Regions from separate parts of the Actinomadura monticuli genome, predicted to be linked through region 1. Evidence: riboswitches for the same ligand, from Rfam matches in the RefSeq annotation. Region 1 holds a riboswitch; the other holds the start of a gene.
The links. A riboswitch is a leader RNA that binds a small molecule or an ion and turns the genes downstream of it on or off. The one in region 1 is predicted to bind cyclic di-AMP.
Positions count from the first base shown of each region.

Region 1 (7,478 bases):
GGAGCCGCCCGCGAAGTCGGCGGCCGCCGGCAGCGCGGCCGGGAGCCGCCCCGCCGCGACCTCGCGGCGCAGCTCGCCCGCCGCCGACCGGGCGCCGATCCTGACGCGCCGGTAGCCGACGTAGTCGGCGAAGCCCTCGATGAGCCACAGCGGGGTCCGCCGGTCGCGGGCGCCCCCGGTCGCCACGTGCGTCAGCTCGTGCGTCAGGACGACGTCGCGGCCGAGGGCGTTGAGGCGGCCGAACGTGCCGGGGGAGACGATGACGCGGTCCTCGCCGCGGCCCCCGCCCGCCGACGGCGCGACGGTGGCGAGGGCGGCGATCTCGTCCAGGCTCTGGCCGGGGCCCGCCAGCGCGGACGCGAGCCGCGCGTCGGCCGGGACGAGCGCCACGACCCGCTGCGCCCACCCCCGGCCCACGACGCCGGTGACGACCGGCACGGCGGCGTCCAGCCGCGTGGCGATGCCCTCCAGGCCCGTGCTGTCGCCGATGACGAGGCTCGCGCGGCCCTCCACGACGGACAGCGGGCCGCCGTCCCAGATGCCGGCGTCGTCGGTGAGGCCGTGGGACGTCCCATCCCCGACGATCCGCCAGGTGCCGGAACCGGGGGCGAGGGTGAGGTAGCGGGTGCGGGCCACGTACCCCTTGTCGAAGCCCCGCAGCTTGAAGCGGACCTCCACGCGGACCACCGCGCCGTCCGCCTCCACGGACTGCGTGCCGGAGACACGCTCCTGCCAGCCCTCCAGAGGCAGCTTGCGGAGGTTGTCGTACATGCGGGACTGGACGTCCTGGAACGCCCTGGGCGCGTCGCCCACGGTGGCGAGGAAGGCGATGCGGTCGCCGTCCCGCACGGCCCGCGTCCGGTTGGCGAGAACGGCGGCGGCGTCGTCGGGACGGAACGGCCCGGCCGCCTCGGCGCGGCCGTCCGGGGCCGCGCGGACCTGCGGCGCCCCGCCGCCGGACCGGGCGCCGAGGAGCCCGGCGCCGCCCGCGAGCAGCGCGGCGGCCCCGCCCGCGCCCAGGGCGAGAACCCTGCGCCGCGTGACGGGGCCCTGCTCGGGATCCCCGTGGCCGGGGTCGCCGTGCTCGCCTTGGTCCGGGGGGCCGTCCTCCACGCTCGCGATCCTATGCAGCCCGCGCGGCCCGGGGCGCCGTCACGACCTGTAGTCGGGGTAGCCGTAGCCGACGACGTCGCCGGTCGAGCGCTCCTTGATCTTGACGGCGTTGCCGGTGTTGCCCTCGACGGCCTCGATGGTGTCGTCGTCGATCTTCTCGATCACCATGCCGACGTGCCGGATGTCGTCGACCGCCTTGCTGCCGCTCCAGGCGTAGAAGACGATCGCGCCGGGCTTCGGCTCCGTGCCCCAGCGGCCGTGCGACTGGAACCAGCGCGCGTGCTCGACCGTCCAGGCGTCGCTGCCGATCTGGTCGCTGAAGCCGACCTGCTCGCCGACCCAGGAGACGAACATGTCGCACCACTGGGCGTCGCTGTAGCCGCTGACGGAGCCGCCGTCGCGAGCGACGGTCTCCTTGGCGCGGGCGGTGGTCATGTACCACTTCTGGAACTTCGTCTCGCCGCCGCCGTCCTCCTCCACGCCCACCTGGGACCTGGCGATCTTGATCACCTCGGCGGCGGTGGGCCGCGGCTTGCCGGGCTTCTCGGGTGCGGCGGCCTTCGGCTCGGCGGCCTTCGGCTCGGCCTGCCGTCCGCCCTCCCTCTTCTCGGGCGCCGCCTCGGACGCCTTCTTCGGCGGGCCCCCGTCCTTCTTCTTGCCGGGGGTGACGCCGGCGGCCGTGGCCGTCGCCGGGGCGGAACCGAACGGCAGGACGGCCGCCTGCGCGGTGGCCGCGGCGGTGCCGAGCACGGCGGCGCCGACGATCACGCCGCCGGTCGTCCGCCACGTGAGGGACAGGGATCTCGGCTTGCGGTGCCTGCCCGAGGGCTTCTCGGGACTGACCGGGGTCTGCTTGCGGTGTGCTCCTGGCACGGGGGGATCTCTCCTCGACTTCCATGCCGCCTACCGGGTTAGCTGACGGGTTCGGGCGTGGAAGCCGCCCTACGGCCTGCGGGCAGGCCGATTCACCCCGTGGAAAAGGACGCGATGGGTCCCCGGCTCCGCGTCCGGCGCGTGTGCGCGCCGGTCCGCGGACTCGGCGGTGACGTACCCGGGCGGGCACGCCGGTTCGGATGGGATGCTCCGGCGGGCGGGGGCGCCCGCGGAGCGCAGGGGTTCTCAGGGCGTGGCCGCATGGGGCGGCCACGCCCAGGGAACGCTGCGGAACTCACTCCTTCGTTTCTCCCAGACGCCTACCGGGTTAGCTGACGGGTTCGGGCGTGGAAGTAGCCCTACGGCGGCTCTCACCAGAGGGGGGAGAGACGCGCCGATTCACCCCGGGTGCCGGAATGCCCGTCCGGGAGGTGTCCCGGACTCCGGCGGTGTGGGTCCCCGGTTCCGCGCTTCGGCGGATTCGGCGCTGCCGCTGCGATCCTGGGGGCGAGATGGGGCCCGGCGCGGGACCTGTCTCCCGCGTGCGAAAGAGCGGCGCTGATGTTGTGGACGGACGCCGGCCCCGATCCGGGGGAGCGTCCGGGGGCCTGACCCGGAGGACCGCCGTGGCAGCGCGCTCAGCGCCATGCACGCTGCTGGCGTGCGCACGGTGGGCCGGGACGGCCACGGCCTGCGTGCAGGCCGGTTGCTGCGAACGGTGCGGCGCCGTCGGCGCCGTGGGGCGACGCGTGGGTCGTGCCGCCCGGGGGGAGCGGCGCGTGGCTCGCGCCGCCGGATACGCGGCGGCTGGATGCGCCGCGTGGGGCCGTGGCGCCTGGTGGGCGCCGCGGGGCCGCAGCGCCTGGAGGGCGCCGGGGTGGTGCAAAGGTACCAAAGCCCCAACAGAAGGCAAACCCCCCAAAATCAACAACGGACCAGGTCAACCCTGGTCCGTTGTCGAAGCGAGGCCCCGCGGCGCGGCGCGGGGCGGTGTGTCAGGGGCGTCCGGAGCCGTAGTAGCCGTTCAGGTAGTAGCCCGAGGTGATGCTGACGATCTGGACGTTCTTGCCGGTGCTGGGAGCGTGGATCATCTTGCCGCCGCCCACGTACATGCCGACGTGGCCGAGGCTGTTGAAGAACACCAGGTCGCCCGGCTGCAGGTTGCTCTTGGCCACCCGCTTCGTGGCGGCGTACTGCGAGTTGGTCGTGCGGGTGATGTTGACGCCCGCGGCGGCCCACGCCTTCATGGTGAGGCCGGAGCAGTCGTAGGAGCCCGGGCCCTCGGCGCCGTACTGGTACGGCTTGCCGAGCTGGGCGTAGGCGAAGTCGAGCGCCTTGCGGGCCGAGCCGCTGGCCGGGCCGGTGTAGGTGCCCCCGGTGCCGCCCGAGGACCCGCTGCCGCCGCCGGAGGACGTGCCGCCGCCGAGCCGCCGCACCAGCGCCTTCTGCTTCTGGACCTGCTTGTCGAGTTCCTTCTTCTTCTGCGCGAGCTCTTCCTGCTTCTGCTTCACCTCGTCGTAGGCCGTCTTGGCCTGCGCCTGCTCGCGGCGGAGCCGCTGCGCGGTCGCCAGGAACTGGGTGAGCTGGGAGCTGCGCTCGTGCGACAGGTGGGAGAAGACGGCCGCCTGGTCGAGGATCGCCTGCGGGTCCTTGCTGCCGACGAAGCCCGTGACGTCGGCGGAGTCGCCGTTCTTGTAGGCGGTGGCCGCCATCTGGGCGATCTTGGAGCGCTGCTCCTCGAAGGCGGCCTGCTCCTGCTTGCTCGCCTTGGTCGCCGCCGTGAACTTCTTCTTGGCGACCTTGAGCTTCTCCTTGTTCTGGTTGTACTTCTCGACCTCTTGGTCCATCAGCTCGTTGAGCTTGTCGAGCTTCTTCTGGGCCTGCGCCCTGGTCGGCTTGGGCTCGGCGTGCGCCACCACCGGAGCGGACGCGAGGGAGGCGGTCAGGCTCAGGCAGGCGACGGCCGCCAGGCGGCGGGACGCGCCTCTGCTCGCCGAGCCGCCTCTCCGGTCACGCCTTCGCGCTGGTGCCCCGATGAGATCTTTGGCCACGGTCGGTCTCGCCCCTCTCGTCCACGACGTCAGCGGACGACACTAGCGATGGCCGACAACCGCCACAACCGATTCGTCGCTCTTTGATTGACATCGGCGATCATTGTCGCTTTTTCGTGACATTCCGATCACGGAGTGCGAGGCGTCCCTTATCGGGGCCTTATCGCGGCCTTAAACGCGGCGCCGGCTCAGGAGCGGCCGAGCCGGCGCAGCAGCAGCGCGGACGGGCAGGGCCGGGCGTCGGCGCGGCGGGCGCCGTCGGCGACCTCGCGGTCCGAGGACACCACCACCACGGGACGGCCCGGCGGCTCGGCCCGCACCAGCTCGACGATCATCTCGTCCGCGGTCTGGCCCGGGGCGCTGAACCGCACCCGGACGCCGCGCGGCGCGGCGATCGCGACCGGGGCGTCCAGCTCCGCCCCGTCGAACACGCAGGTCACCTCGGCGCGGGTCTGCGCCGCCAGCCCGCCGAGCCCGGACACCAGCCGGCTGCGCTGGTCCGACAGCGGCAGCTCCCCGTACCCGGTCTTCGTGACGTTGTAGCCGTCCACGATGAGGTGCACATGCGGCAGCGTCAGCAGCCGGTCGAGCAGCTGCGGGTCGCCGTCGGACACGGCCCGGCCGGGCAGCGGGCGGTGCGCGTGGCCGCCGACCAGGTCGGCCGGGCGGCCGATGGTGGAGGGCAGCGCCAGCTCGCGGCGGATGCCCTGCGCCGCGTCGCCGAGCGTGTCGAGCAGCATCCGCAGCCGGACGTCGTCGACGTTGCGCCCCTCCCGCGCGGCCCGCTTGGCGGCCTCCGCGGCCGCCTCCGCCTGGGCGGCGCGGGCGCGCAGCTTGCGCAGCTCCTTCTCGGACGCGGCGGTCGACTCGCGGGCGGCGGCCAGCGCACGCTCGGTCTCGGCCGCGACCGCGCCCGCCCGCTCCTCCGCGGCCCGGAACCGGGTGCGCGCGTCGTGCAGCTTGCGGCGCAGCTCGGCGACCTCGGCCTTGGTCTCGCGCAGCTCCGCGCGCAGCTTGTCCAGCTCGGCGGAGCGCGCGGCGCGGGCGGCGGCCAGTTCCTCCTCCAGCGCGGCGACGCGGCGCCCGGCGGCCTCCTCCTCCGACACGCTCGCGGAGCGCTCCAGCTCGGCGCGCGCGGACTCCACCAGGTCCGTCCAGCCCGCGGGCCGCAGCAGGTAGGCCAGCACCGCGACGCGCACCGGGTCGGCGGCGGGCGGCACCCGGCCGTCCTCGACCGCCTCCACCAGGTCGGCCTGCGTCTCGCGCAGCGGCCCGGCGACCCGGCCCCGGAAGCCGGGGTCCTTCTCCAGCACCGCCGCGATGTGCTGCCCCGCGAGCTTGGCGCGCTTGCGGCGCTCGAACCGCGCGAACCGGCGCAGCGGAGCGGGGACCTCGTCGGCGGGCAGCGCCCCGATCAGGTCGGCGGCGGCCTCCACCACCGACTGCCGGACCGGCTCGGGGAGGGGCCTGCCCAGCCGTTCTCCGGACTCCGCGCAGCCGGGGGTCGCTTCGGGGCCGCTGTCGATGATCCCGCTCCTTCCGGGCTACGCCGCCGGTGGGCCTGTGTCTTCCCTGCCGCCCCGCGGTCTAATCGGCGATCGACCTGGGCGGACGTGCGGTCGGGCGGCTCGTGCCGGGCTCCCCGGAACCCGTCCCCCGCGGCCCCCGCCCGGCGGGACGCGCCGACGCCCCCAACCCTAGCGGCACGAAGTTCTGTCGGTGGGGTCCTCTACGGTCGCGCACATGACGGCTGCGCACGGTGGTCAGGGGACCGACGCCCGCGTTCAGGGCGTCCAGGGCGTCCAGGGCACCCTGGACGACCTCGGCACCCCGCTCTCCGACGTCACCTTCGTGGTGGTCGACCTGGAGACCACGGGCGGCTCGGCCGCCGACTCGGCCATCACCGAGATCGGAGCGGTGAAGGTGCGCGGGGGAGAGGAGCTCGGCGAGCTCGGCACCCTGGTCGACCCCGGCGGGCCCGTCCCGCCGTTCATCACCGCGCTGACCGGCATCACCACCGCGATGGTGACGGCCGCGCCGCGCATCGAGGCGGTGCTGCCCGCGTTCCTGGAGTTCGCGCGCGGCTGCGTGCTCGTCGCGCACAACGCCCCGTTCGACATCGGCTTCCTGAAGACCGCGTGCGCCGCGAACGGCTACGCCTGGCCCGCGTTCGCCGTCGTCGACACCGTCGACCTCGCGCGGCGCGTCCTGTCCAAGGACGAGGTGCCCAACTGCAAGCTCGGCACCCTGTCGCGCTTCTTCCGCACGTCCACCGAGCCGACGCACCGCGCGCTCGCCGACGCCCGCGCCACCGTGGAGGTCCTGCACGGGCTCATCGAGCGGCTCGGCTCGTTCGGCGTCACCTCGCTGGAGGAGATGCGCGGCTTCGCCAAGGCGCCCACCCCCGAGCAGCGCCGCAAGCGGCACCTCGCCGACGACGTGCCGAGCACGCCCGGCGTCTACCTCTTCGAGGACCACGCCGGCGAGGTGCTGTACGTCGGCAAGAGCGGCGACCTGCGCTCACGCGTGCGCAGCTACTTCACCGGCTCGGAGACGCGCTGGCGCGTCCGCGAGATGGTCGGCCTCGCCGAGAACGTCCGGACGATCGTGTGCGCCACCGGGCTGGAGGCGGAGGTCCGCGAGCTGCGGCTGATCGCCGAGCACAAGCCGCGCTACAACCGCCGCTCCAAGTTCCCCGAGCGGGCGATCTGGCTGAAGCTCACCGTGGAGCCGTTCCCGCGGCTGTCGATCGTGCGCGAGTGCCGCGCCGACGGCGCCCGCTACCTCGGGCCGATCTCCTCGCGGCGGCAGGCCGAGGAGGCGCGGGCGGCGCTGCACGAGGCCGTCCCGCTGCGGCAGTGCACCCAGCGGCTCACGCTCCGGCTGATCGAGAGCGGCAAAGCCGGGGCGGCGGGAGCACGCGCGTGCGCGCTCGCCGAGATCGGACGCTGCGGCGCGCCCTGCGACGGGCGCGAGTCCGCCGACGCCTACAACGTCCACGCCGGGACGGCCCGCTCGGTCATGGAGGGCGACGTGCGCCCGGTGGTGGCCGCCGCCAAGGTGCGCATCGACCGGCTCGCGTCCGAACTCCGCTACGAGGAGGCCGCCGCCCAGCGCGACCGGCTCGCCGCGTTCGTCCGCGCCGCCGCGCGCGGGCAGCGGCTCGCCGCGCTCGCCCGGCTCCCGGAGCTGGTGGCGGCGCGGCCCGCCTTCGACGGCGGCTGGGAGCTGGCGGTCGTGCGCTACGGCCGGCTCGCCGCCGCCGGGACCGTCCCGCCGCGCGCCCAGCCCCGCCCCTACGTGGACGCGCTCATCGCCACCGCCGAGACGGTGTTCCCGCCCGCGGGGGAGGCGCCGGGCGGCGTCGCGCTCGGCGCGCCGCCCTCGGCGGGCGCCACCGCCGAGGAGATGGAGTGCGTGCTGCGCTGGCTCGACCTGCCC
Region 1 is NZ_JAXCEI010000011.1:19,482-26,959, forward strand. It holds gene SM611_RS24165 (hypothetical protein) at 1-1,113, opposite strand, end outside; gene SM611_RS24170 (CHAP domain-containing protein) at 1,153-1,986, opposite strand; cyclic di-AMP (ydaO/yuaA leader) riboswitch at 1,998-2,136, opposite strand; cyclic di-AMP (ydaO/yuaA leader) riboswitch at 2,289-2,483, opposite strand; gene SM611_RS24175 (C40 family peptidase) at 2,982-4,037, opposite strand; gene SM611_RS24180 (NYN domain-containing protein) at 4,226-5,473, opposite strand; gene SM611_RS24185 (DEDD exonuclease domain-containing protein) at 5,781-7,478, shown strand, end outside.

Region 2 (7,478 bases), on a different contig from region 1:
TTGCGGACCTGGACGACCTGCGGGGCGCGGCGCACGATCGCGCGGTGCTGGCCGAGGCGCGGGTCGTGCTGGCCCGGCGGCTCGGCGTCGCGCCGGGGGAGGCCCTGCAGCACCTGATCTGGCTCGCGCGCGACCTGGACATCGATCTCGCGGAGGCGGCGTCCCTGCTGGTCAAGGACGGCGTCGGCGGGCCGGTGGGGGCCGTGCTCGCCGGGCGCCGGGCGCCGCGGGCCGAGGGCGCTACGGCGGAGCGCCAGGACGTCCTGTCGGAGGCCGAGGACGTCCTGCGGCGGGTGACGGCCGAGGACACGGCGGGGGACGCCGAGATCCGCGCCGGGGTGGGCGAGGACCCGGTGGCGCGGGCGCTGCTGGACGGGACGATCGACTCCTGCGTCCACCTGGTGCCCGTCAGGGACGCCGGGGGCGAGGTGGCGGACTTCATCTACGCCGACGTGAACCGCGTCACCCGGGACATGTTCGGCCGCGGCAAGGAGGAGCTGACCGGCCTCCGGCTGCTGCAGACCGATCCGGGGGCGGCGCTCAGCGGGCTCTTCAACGAGTACGTGAAGGTGCTGGAGGGCGGGACCCCGCTGGAACGCGACTCGATCTCCTACACCACCGCCCAGCGGGGCCTGTCCCGTTCGTCCCGGATGAGCGTCCGGTGCGTGCGGGTGCCGACCGGGGTGTGCGTCACGTGGCGGTACCACTCCGCCGAGGACCGGGTCGCGCGGCGGATGGAGCGGGTGGAGCGGCTGGCGCTGATCGGCTTCGGCGAGTGGGACCTCGCGACGGGCGAGGCGGACTGGACGCCGCAGATGCTGGCCAACTACGGCCTCACCCCCGAGGAGGTGCCGCCGATGCCGCACGACCTGCCGAAGGCCGTGGCGGACGACGACCTCCCGCTGATGGAGGAGGCCATCCAGACGATGTTCTCGCGCCGGGAGCCGGTGGAGGCCGAGCACCGCGTGATCGGGCCGGACGGGACGGCGCGCCACCTGTGGGTGTTCGCCGAGCCGGTGCTGGGCGAGTCCGGGCTGCCGATCTCGATCAACATCGTCTCGCAGGACATCACCCGCCGGCGCGGGGTGGAGCGGGCGCTGGCCGAGACCCGGCGGCAGATGCTCAAGCAGCAGGCGCGGACGGCGCAGGAGCGGAAGGTCGCGGTGACGCTGCGCCGCGCGATCCTGCCGGACGAGGACGAGGTGGAGCAGCTGGCGGGCCTCGTCATGGCGGTCCGCAGCCTGGCGGCGGAGAGCACCGCCCGCATCGGCGGGGACTGGTTCGCGACCCGCGCCATGGCGGACGGGCGGGCGCTGTTCGCCATCGGGGACGCGGCCGGGCACGGCCTCCCGGCGGCCGCGGCGATGGCGCGGACCCGGAACGGGCTGCTCGGCCTCGCCTGCACCGGTGAGCCCGCGGGACGGCTGGTGGGCTGGCTGAACGAGCTGGTCGGCAACATGGACCCGCCCGCGACGGGGACGGCGATCGTCGCCCATTACGACCCGTCCCGCCGGGTGCTGGAGTGGACGTGCGCGGGCCATCCGCCGCCGATCCTGGTCCGGGGCGGGAAGGCGATGCCGCTGGAGGTCGTCCGGGACCCGATGCTCGGCGCCATGCCCGGCTGGCAGTACACGACGATCACCACCGAGCTGCACCCCGGCGACCTGCTGTTCCTCTATACCGACGGCCTGGTGGAGCGCAGGGACGCCGACCTGGACGAGCGCATCCTGGACCTCACGGGCATCCTGCGGGACTCCTCGGAGCGTCCGGACCGGGTGCTGGACGAGGTGCTGGCGCGCATGGAGCACGACCGCGCCGCGGACGACACCACGCTGTTCGCGGTGCGCGTCGAGTGACGGGCCTCACACGCGGCCCGCAGTGGTCGCGGGCTGTGAGCTAGGACGCACCTGAACCGCCGCTGAGAGCCCGTGACGGCCCGATCCCGGTGCCCCGCGGGGTGTCCGTGGCCCCCTCCGGAGGTTTCTTTACCTTTTGGTCATCGGGCGGTAAGGCCCGTGGGCAAAGGGCTGGCGGCCACTTCGGTGAAGATCGGGAAGATGCGGCGCCCTGACGGTGTTGGTGAATCCTTGGAAGGGCTTTGAGCAGGCAAGACCGAAGTTTGTGGCTCATTTGCTTTTCCTGGGAAGGTTGATACCTTCTATCCGAATCACGCAGCGCGCCCCATGCGTTGCCGCCGGCCGTGCCGCGCACGGCCGAGGATCGCGGAGCGGTATCCGCACGCGATGCGCGCCATGAAGATGCGCGCCCCACCTCAGATAAGTCGCTGAGACACATCCGAAAAGTCGGCACCGCCGTGTGCGGTGCGAGGCCGAGTCCGTCCAGGTCGCACGACCGGACGGAGCCGGGGACCCAACGTTCCAGGGGTGAATCGGCGCGCAGAGACGCGCCGTAGGGCTGCTTCCATGCCCGAATCCGTCAGCTAACCCGGTAGGCGTCATGGAAGACAAGGAGATTCCCTGCATGACCGGTCGTTTCGATCGTTTCGCGCTCAACCGCTTCTCGTCCGAGGACAAGGCCGTCGGCGTCGCCGTCAGCGCGGTCGTCGCCGGAGCCGTCGGGCTCGCCGTCCTCAACCCCCTCGCGGGGGGCCGCGCCGAGGCCGAGACCCCGGTCCGCGCCGCGGCGGCCGTCGCCGAGCAGGGCACCGCGTCGCAGAGCACCGCGTCGAAGGCGTCCACGGGCATGACCACCGCCGAGGCCCGCGAGGCCGGCTACAAGGTGCCGCCGCGCGCGGTGCAGCCCTCCGAGGTCATCAAGCTGGCCCAGAAGCAGGTCGGCATCAGCGAGGGCAAGGGCAAGCAGACCAAGTTCCACGACTGGTACGTCTCGACCCCGCACGCCAAGGCCACCGCCCAGCGCGACGGCGGCTTCTCGGTCAAGGCCTACAACGGAGCCCAGTGGTGCGACATGTTCGTGTCCTGGCTCGGCGCCCAGACCGGCGTGAAGAACATGGGCTGGGACGCCTACACCGTCCAGCACGCCTCCTGGTTCAAGAAGACCGACCGCTGGGGCCACAAGGCCAAGCCGGGCGCCGTCGTGTTCTTCGACTGGAAGGACGGCAGCAACGGCAGCATCGGTGACATCGACCACGTCGGCCTCGTCGTGAAGGACAACGGCGACGGCACCGTCAAGACCATCGAGGGCAACAGCAACGACCAGGTCGAGAAGAAGACCCGGGACAAGTCGGAGATCGTCGGCTACGGCTACCCCGACTACGCTTCCTGACCCTCCGCGAGGACGGCGGAACGCGACACCCTGAAGGCGCCCGGCTCCGGCCGGGCGCCTTCGGGCGTTCCCAGGTGGTTGCGTCCTATGTCTCCCGCGAAGGCGGGTAATGCTAAGCGTTGACAGCCTTTGATCCCTCTTGGACCTCGATGGGCTCTTCCTGGATAGGAATCCCTGGCAACGCGTCCGACCGGCGCCCGGGCGGCTCCGTCCCGGGGGAACTGGCGAGGGGGGATGCCCATGCGGGTGCGCCCGGATGTCAGCGTGGTGGTGATCGCGTACAACGACGCCCGGCGGCTGCCCCGGGCGGTCGCCTCGTCGCTGGCGCAGTCGCTGGGCGTCGTCGAGACCGTGATCGTCGACGACGCCAGCACCGACGGCACCGGGGAGATCGCCGACCGGTTCGCCGCCGCGCATCCGGGACGGGTCCGGGCCGTCCACCTGCCGTCGAACTCCGGAGGCTGCGGACGCCCCCGCAACACCGGCGTCGACGCCTCGTCCGGCCGGTACGTGATGTTCCTCGACAGCGACGACCTGCTGGACCGGCACGCCTGTCTCAACCTGCTGGCCGCCGCCGAGGACACCGGGGCCGACCTGGTCTCCGGGCTGTGCGACCGGATCTTCCTGGACGTGCCCGAGGGCGCGAAGGGACGCGTCCGGCCCTGGTACCCGTGGCTCTACCGGCGCAGCACCGCGCACGGGTCGCTCAGCGACGAGCCCCGCCTCCTCTACGACACCCTCTCGACCAACAAGGCGTACCGCCGCGGCTTCCTGGAGGAGCACGGGCTGCGGTTCGTCGAGCGGCTGCACTACGAGGACCTGCTGTTCACCGCCGAGGCCTACCTGGCGTCGGGGCGGACCGCGCTCATCCCGCACCGCGTCTACAACTGGCTCGTCAAGGAGCGGACTGCGGCGCCGTCGATCTCCAACCGGCGCACCCAGCTGGCCAACTTCGCCGACCGGCTGGAGATCCATCGGCGCATCGACATGCTGTTCGCGCTGCGCGGCGCCCACGACCTGCGGCTTGCCAAGGACGTCAAGTTCGTCAACCACGACCTGGTCCTCTACCTGCGGGAACTGCGCGACCGAGACCCAGGCCACCGAGCGCGCTTCCTCGAGCTGGCGGCCGGCTACCTGGCCGAGCTGGACCCGCGCGCGTTCGAGCTGGCCCGCCGGCTGCCCGCGATCGCCGCGTACCTGATCCGCGAGGGCGACCACGAGGGGGCGCTCGCCGCCGCCGAGTACCGGGCCTGGGAGCGGCCCGAGCTCCGCGCCCGGCTGGTGGAGCGGGACGGACGGGTCTACTGGGGCGCGGGCGGGCCGCGCGGGCGGCACGGCCACCGGGTCCTGGACGTCACCGGCCTCGGCTTCCACGTGCGGCCCCTGAAGGACCTGCGCCCGGCGAACACGGTGACGCGGCTGGAGACGCGCGGCGGCCGCGTCCTGATGGCCGGGCACGTGCTGAACCCCCTGAACCGCGTCCCGGCGGACGCCGAGCTCGCCGGGACGCTGGAGTTCTGCGACCGGCGCCGCCGCGCCCGCACGGTGCGGGCCCGCGCCGTCGTCCGGCACGAGGGGGACCGGCTGGCCTGGCGGTCGGAGTTCGACCCGCTCCGCCGGATCAGGCCGATCGGGTTCATCGATCCCGTCTGGGACGTCCGGCTGCGCGTCCGGGTCAACGGCGAGGACATGGTCACCCGCCCCGGCGAGGGCCGCGGGTCGCCGTCGCTGACGGGCGTCGCGCTGCCCGTCCGGCCCCGGCTGACCCGGATCGCCGCGGACCGGCTCCGCTCCTACGTCACGGGCGGCGGGCACCTGGCGTTCGCACTGGAGACGGCGAGCCCGTGGGCGCGGCTCGCCGGGGCCGCCGCGCTCCGCGCCGCCCGGTCGCCGGCGGGACGGCTCGTATGGCGCCGCGCGCGGGGGCTGAAGAAGTCCGTCCGCCGGCGGCTCACCGCCCGGACGACCAAGATCGCCGTGTTCAACGGGGTGCTGAGCCGGCTGCCCGTCCGGCCCGGCCTGGCGGTCTTCGAGAGCCATCTCGGCCGCCACTACTCGGACAACCCCAAGTACATCTACCGGGAGCTGCGCAGGACGGGCCGGCCGGTGACGGCGGTGTGGGCGTACGCGTCGTCGCCGAAGGGGTTCCCGGACGACGCCAGGCTGGTCCGGCGCGGCTCGTGGGGCTACTTCCTGGCGCTGGCGCGCGCCCAGTTCTGGGTCGACAACCAGGGGTTCCCCGAGGGGCTGCGCAAGCGCCCGGGGACCACCTACATCCAGACCTGGCACGGCTCGGCGTTCAAGCTGATGGGCCTGGACCAGCCGCGCATGAAGAGCGGCCCCGCCGCCGAGCGGGCCCGGCTGCGCCGGATGGTGGAGCGCTACGACTGCTTCCTGGTCCGCTCCGGGCACGACGCCGAGACGCTGTGCGCCGGCCTCGGGATCCGCTCCGAGCTGCTCCCGGCCGGCTATCCGCGCAACGACCCCCTGGTCAACGGCCTGGACGGCGATCCGGAGCTGGCCGCCGAGGTCGCCTCGCTGCGCGCGTCGCTCGGCCTGGACGGCGGCCGCCGCGCCGTCCTGTACGCGCCGACGTTCGCCACCGGGCGCAAGGGGCGCCCCGTCGAGCTGCTGGACCCGCCCGTCGACCCGGAGGTGTTCGCGCGGGAGCTCGGCGAGGAGTTCGTGCTGCTCGTCCGGCCGCACTACCTGTGCCGGGCCAACGTCCCGCCCGGCGCCCGCGCGGTGATGCGGGACGTCGGCGCGGTGCCCGACGTGACCCCGCTGCTGCTCCTCGCGGACGCGCTGGTCACCGACCACTCGTCGATCATGTTCGACTTCGCGCTGCTGGACCGGCCGATCATCCTGCACCTCCCGGACGGCCGGGACCGCGCCACCGGCTACTTCGACCTGGAACTGCACGGGCCGGGGCCGATCACCCGCGGCGAGGAGGAGCTCGTCGCCGCGCTGGCCGGGCTGGACGAGGCGGAGGCCGTCCACGCGTCCCGGCGCCGCGCGTTCGCCGCGCGCTTCGGCGAGCACGACCGGGGCACCGCCGCCCGCACGGTGGCGGACCGCTACTTCCCGGCCGCCCGGCCGGGCCACGGGGGGAACAGGCATGGCCGCACCGCGTGACGTCTTCATCGTGTGCAACAACGCCGACGAGATGGGCGGGCTCCAGCGCTGGGCGCACCACATGGCGCGGCTGCTGGCCGGCCGCGGCGACCGCGTCACGCTCGTCGGGATCACGCGCGGCCCGGACCCCTACCACCACGGGCGCGACGGCTCCTACGCCGTCGAGGTGCTGCACCGCGACTGGCGTTCGCCGGTGCACGCGTGGCGGCCCGCGACGCCGGTGCAGCGGCTGAACGCGGCGGCCCGCGTGCGGGAGATGCGGCGGGCCGCGGCCCAGCGGCGCGGCGCCGCCCGGCTGTCGGAGCTGTTCGCCGGCGCCGGGCCGGGGGCGGTGGTCATCGTGGCCCAGGTGTGGGCGATGGAGTGGGTGCGGCTGGCGGACACGTCCGGGCTGCGGGTCGTGGCGATGAGCCACGAGTCGTACAAGGCCACCCGCGGGTCGACGCGGTACCGCCGGGTCCGGGAGCACTACGCGGGCGCCGACCGGATGCTGGTGCTGACCGCCGAGGACGCCGACGCCTGGGCCGGGGACGGCATGACCAACGTCGGCCACATCCCGAACGCGCTGCATGTCACGCCGTCTGTCCATCCCACGCTGGACCTCCCCGTGGTCGCCTGCGTCGGGCGGCTGTCGCACGAGAAGGGCGTGGACCTGATGCTGGAGGCGTGGCAGCGGGCCTCCGCGCGCCACCCGGAGTGGCGCCTCCACATCTACGGCAGCGGTCCGGAGGAGGATGAACTGCGCGCCCAGGCGGCGGCCGTGGCAGGCTCGGTCGAGTTCCGGGGCGTGATCGCCGAGGTCGAGGACGCGCTGGTGGAGGCGTCGGTGTTCGCGCTGCCGTCCCGTGCGGAGGGCTTCCCGATGTCGGTGCTGGAGGCCATGGCGTACGGGCTGCCGACGGTGGCGTTCGACTGCGCGCCGGGCGTCCGGGAGCTGATAGCAGACGGCCGGGGCGGCGTCCTGGTCGAGCCCGGCGACACGATCGCGTTCGCCGCCGCCCTGGAGCGGCTCATGGAGGACCCGGACGTGCGCCGCCGCCTCGGCGCCGAGGCCCGCGCGTCCGTGCTGCGGTTCCATCCGGACGCCGTCCTCGCCC
Region 2 is NZ_JAXCEI010000026.1:50,289-57,766, reverse strand. It holds gene SM611_RS35495 (PP2C family protein-serine/threonine phosphatase) at 1-1,856, shown strand, start outside; cyclic di-AMP (ydaO/yuaA leader) riboswitch at 2,318-2,470, shown strand; gene SM611_RS35490 (CHAP domain-containing protein) at 2,482-3,246, shown strand; gene SM611_RS35485 (bifunctional glycosyltransferase/CDP-glycerol:glycerophosphate glycerophosphotransferase) at 3,487-6,381, shown strand; gene SM611_RS35480 (glycosyltransferase) at 6,365-7,478, shown strand, end outside.
Region 2: it holds a riboswitch for cyclic di-AMP, as region 1 does, so the genes downstream of both, SM611_RS35490 (CHAP domain-containing protein) here and SM611_RS24170 (CHAP domain-containing protein) in region 1, are expected to answer to the same signal.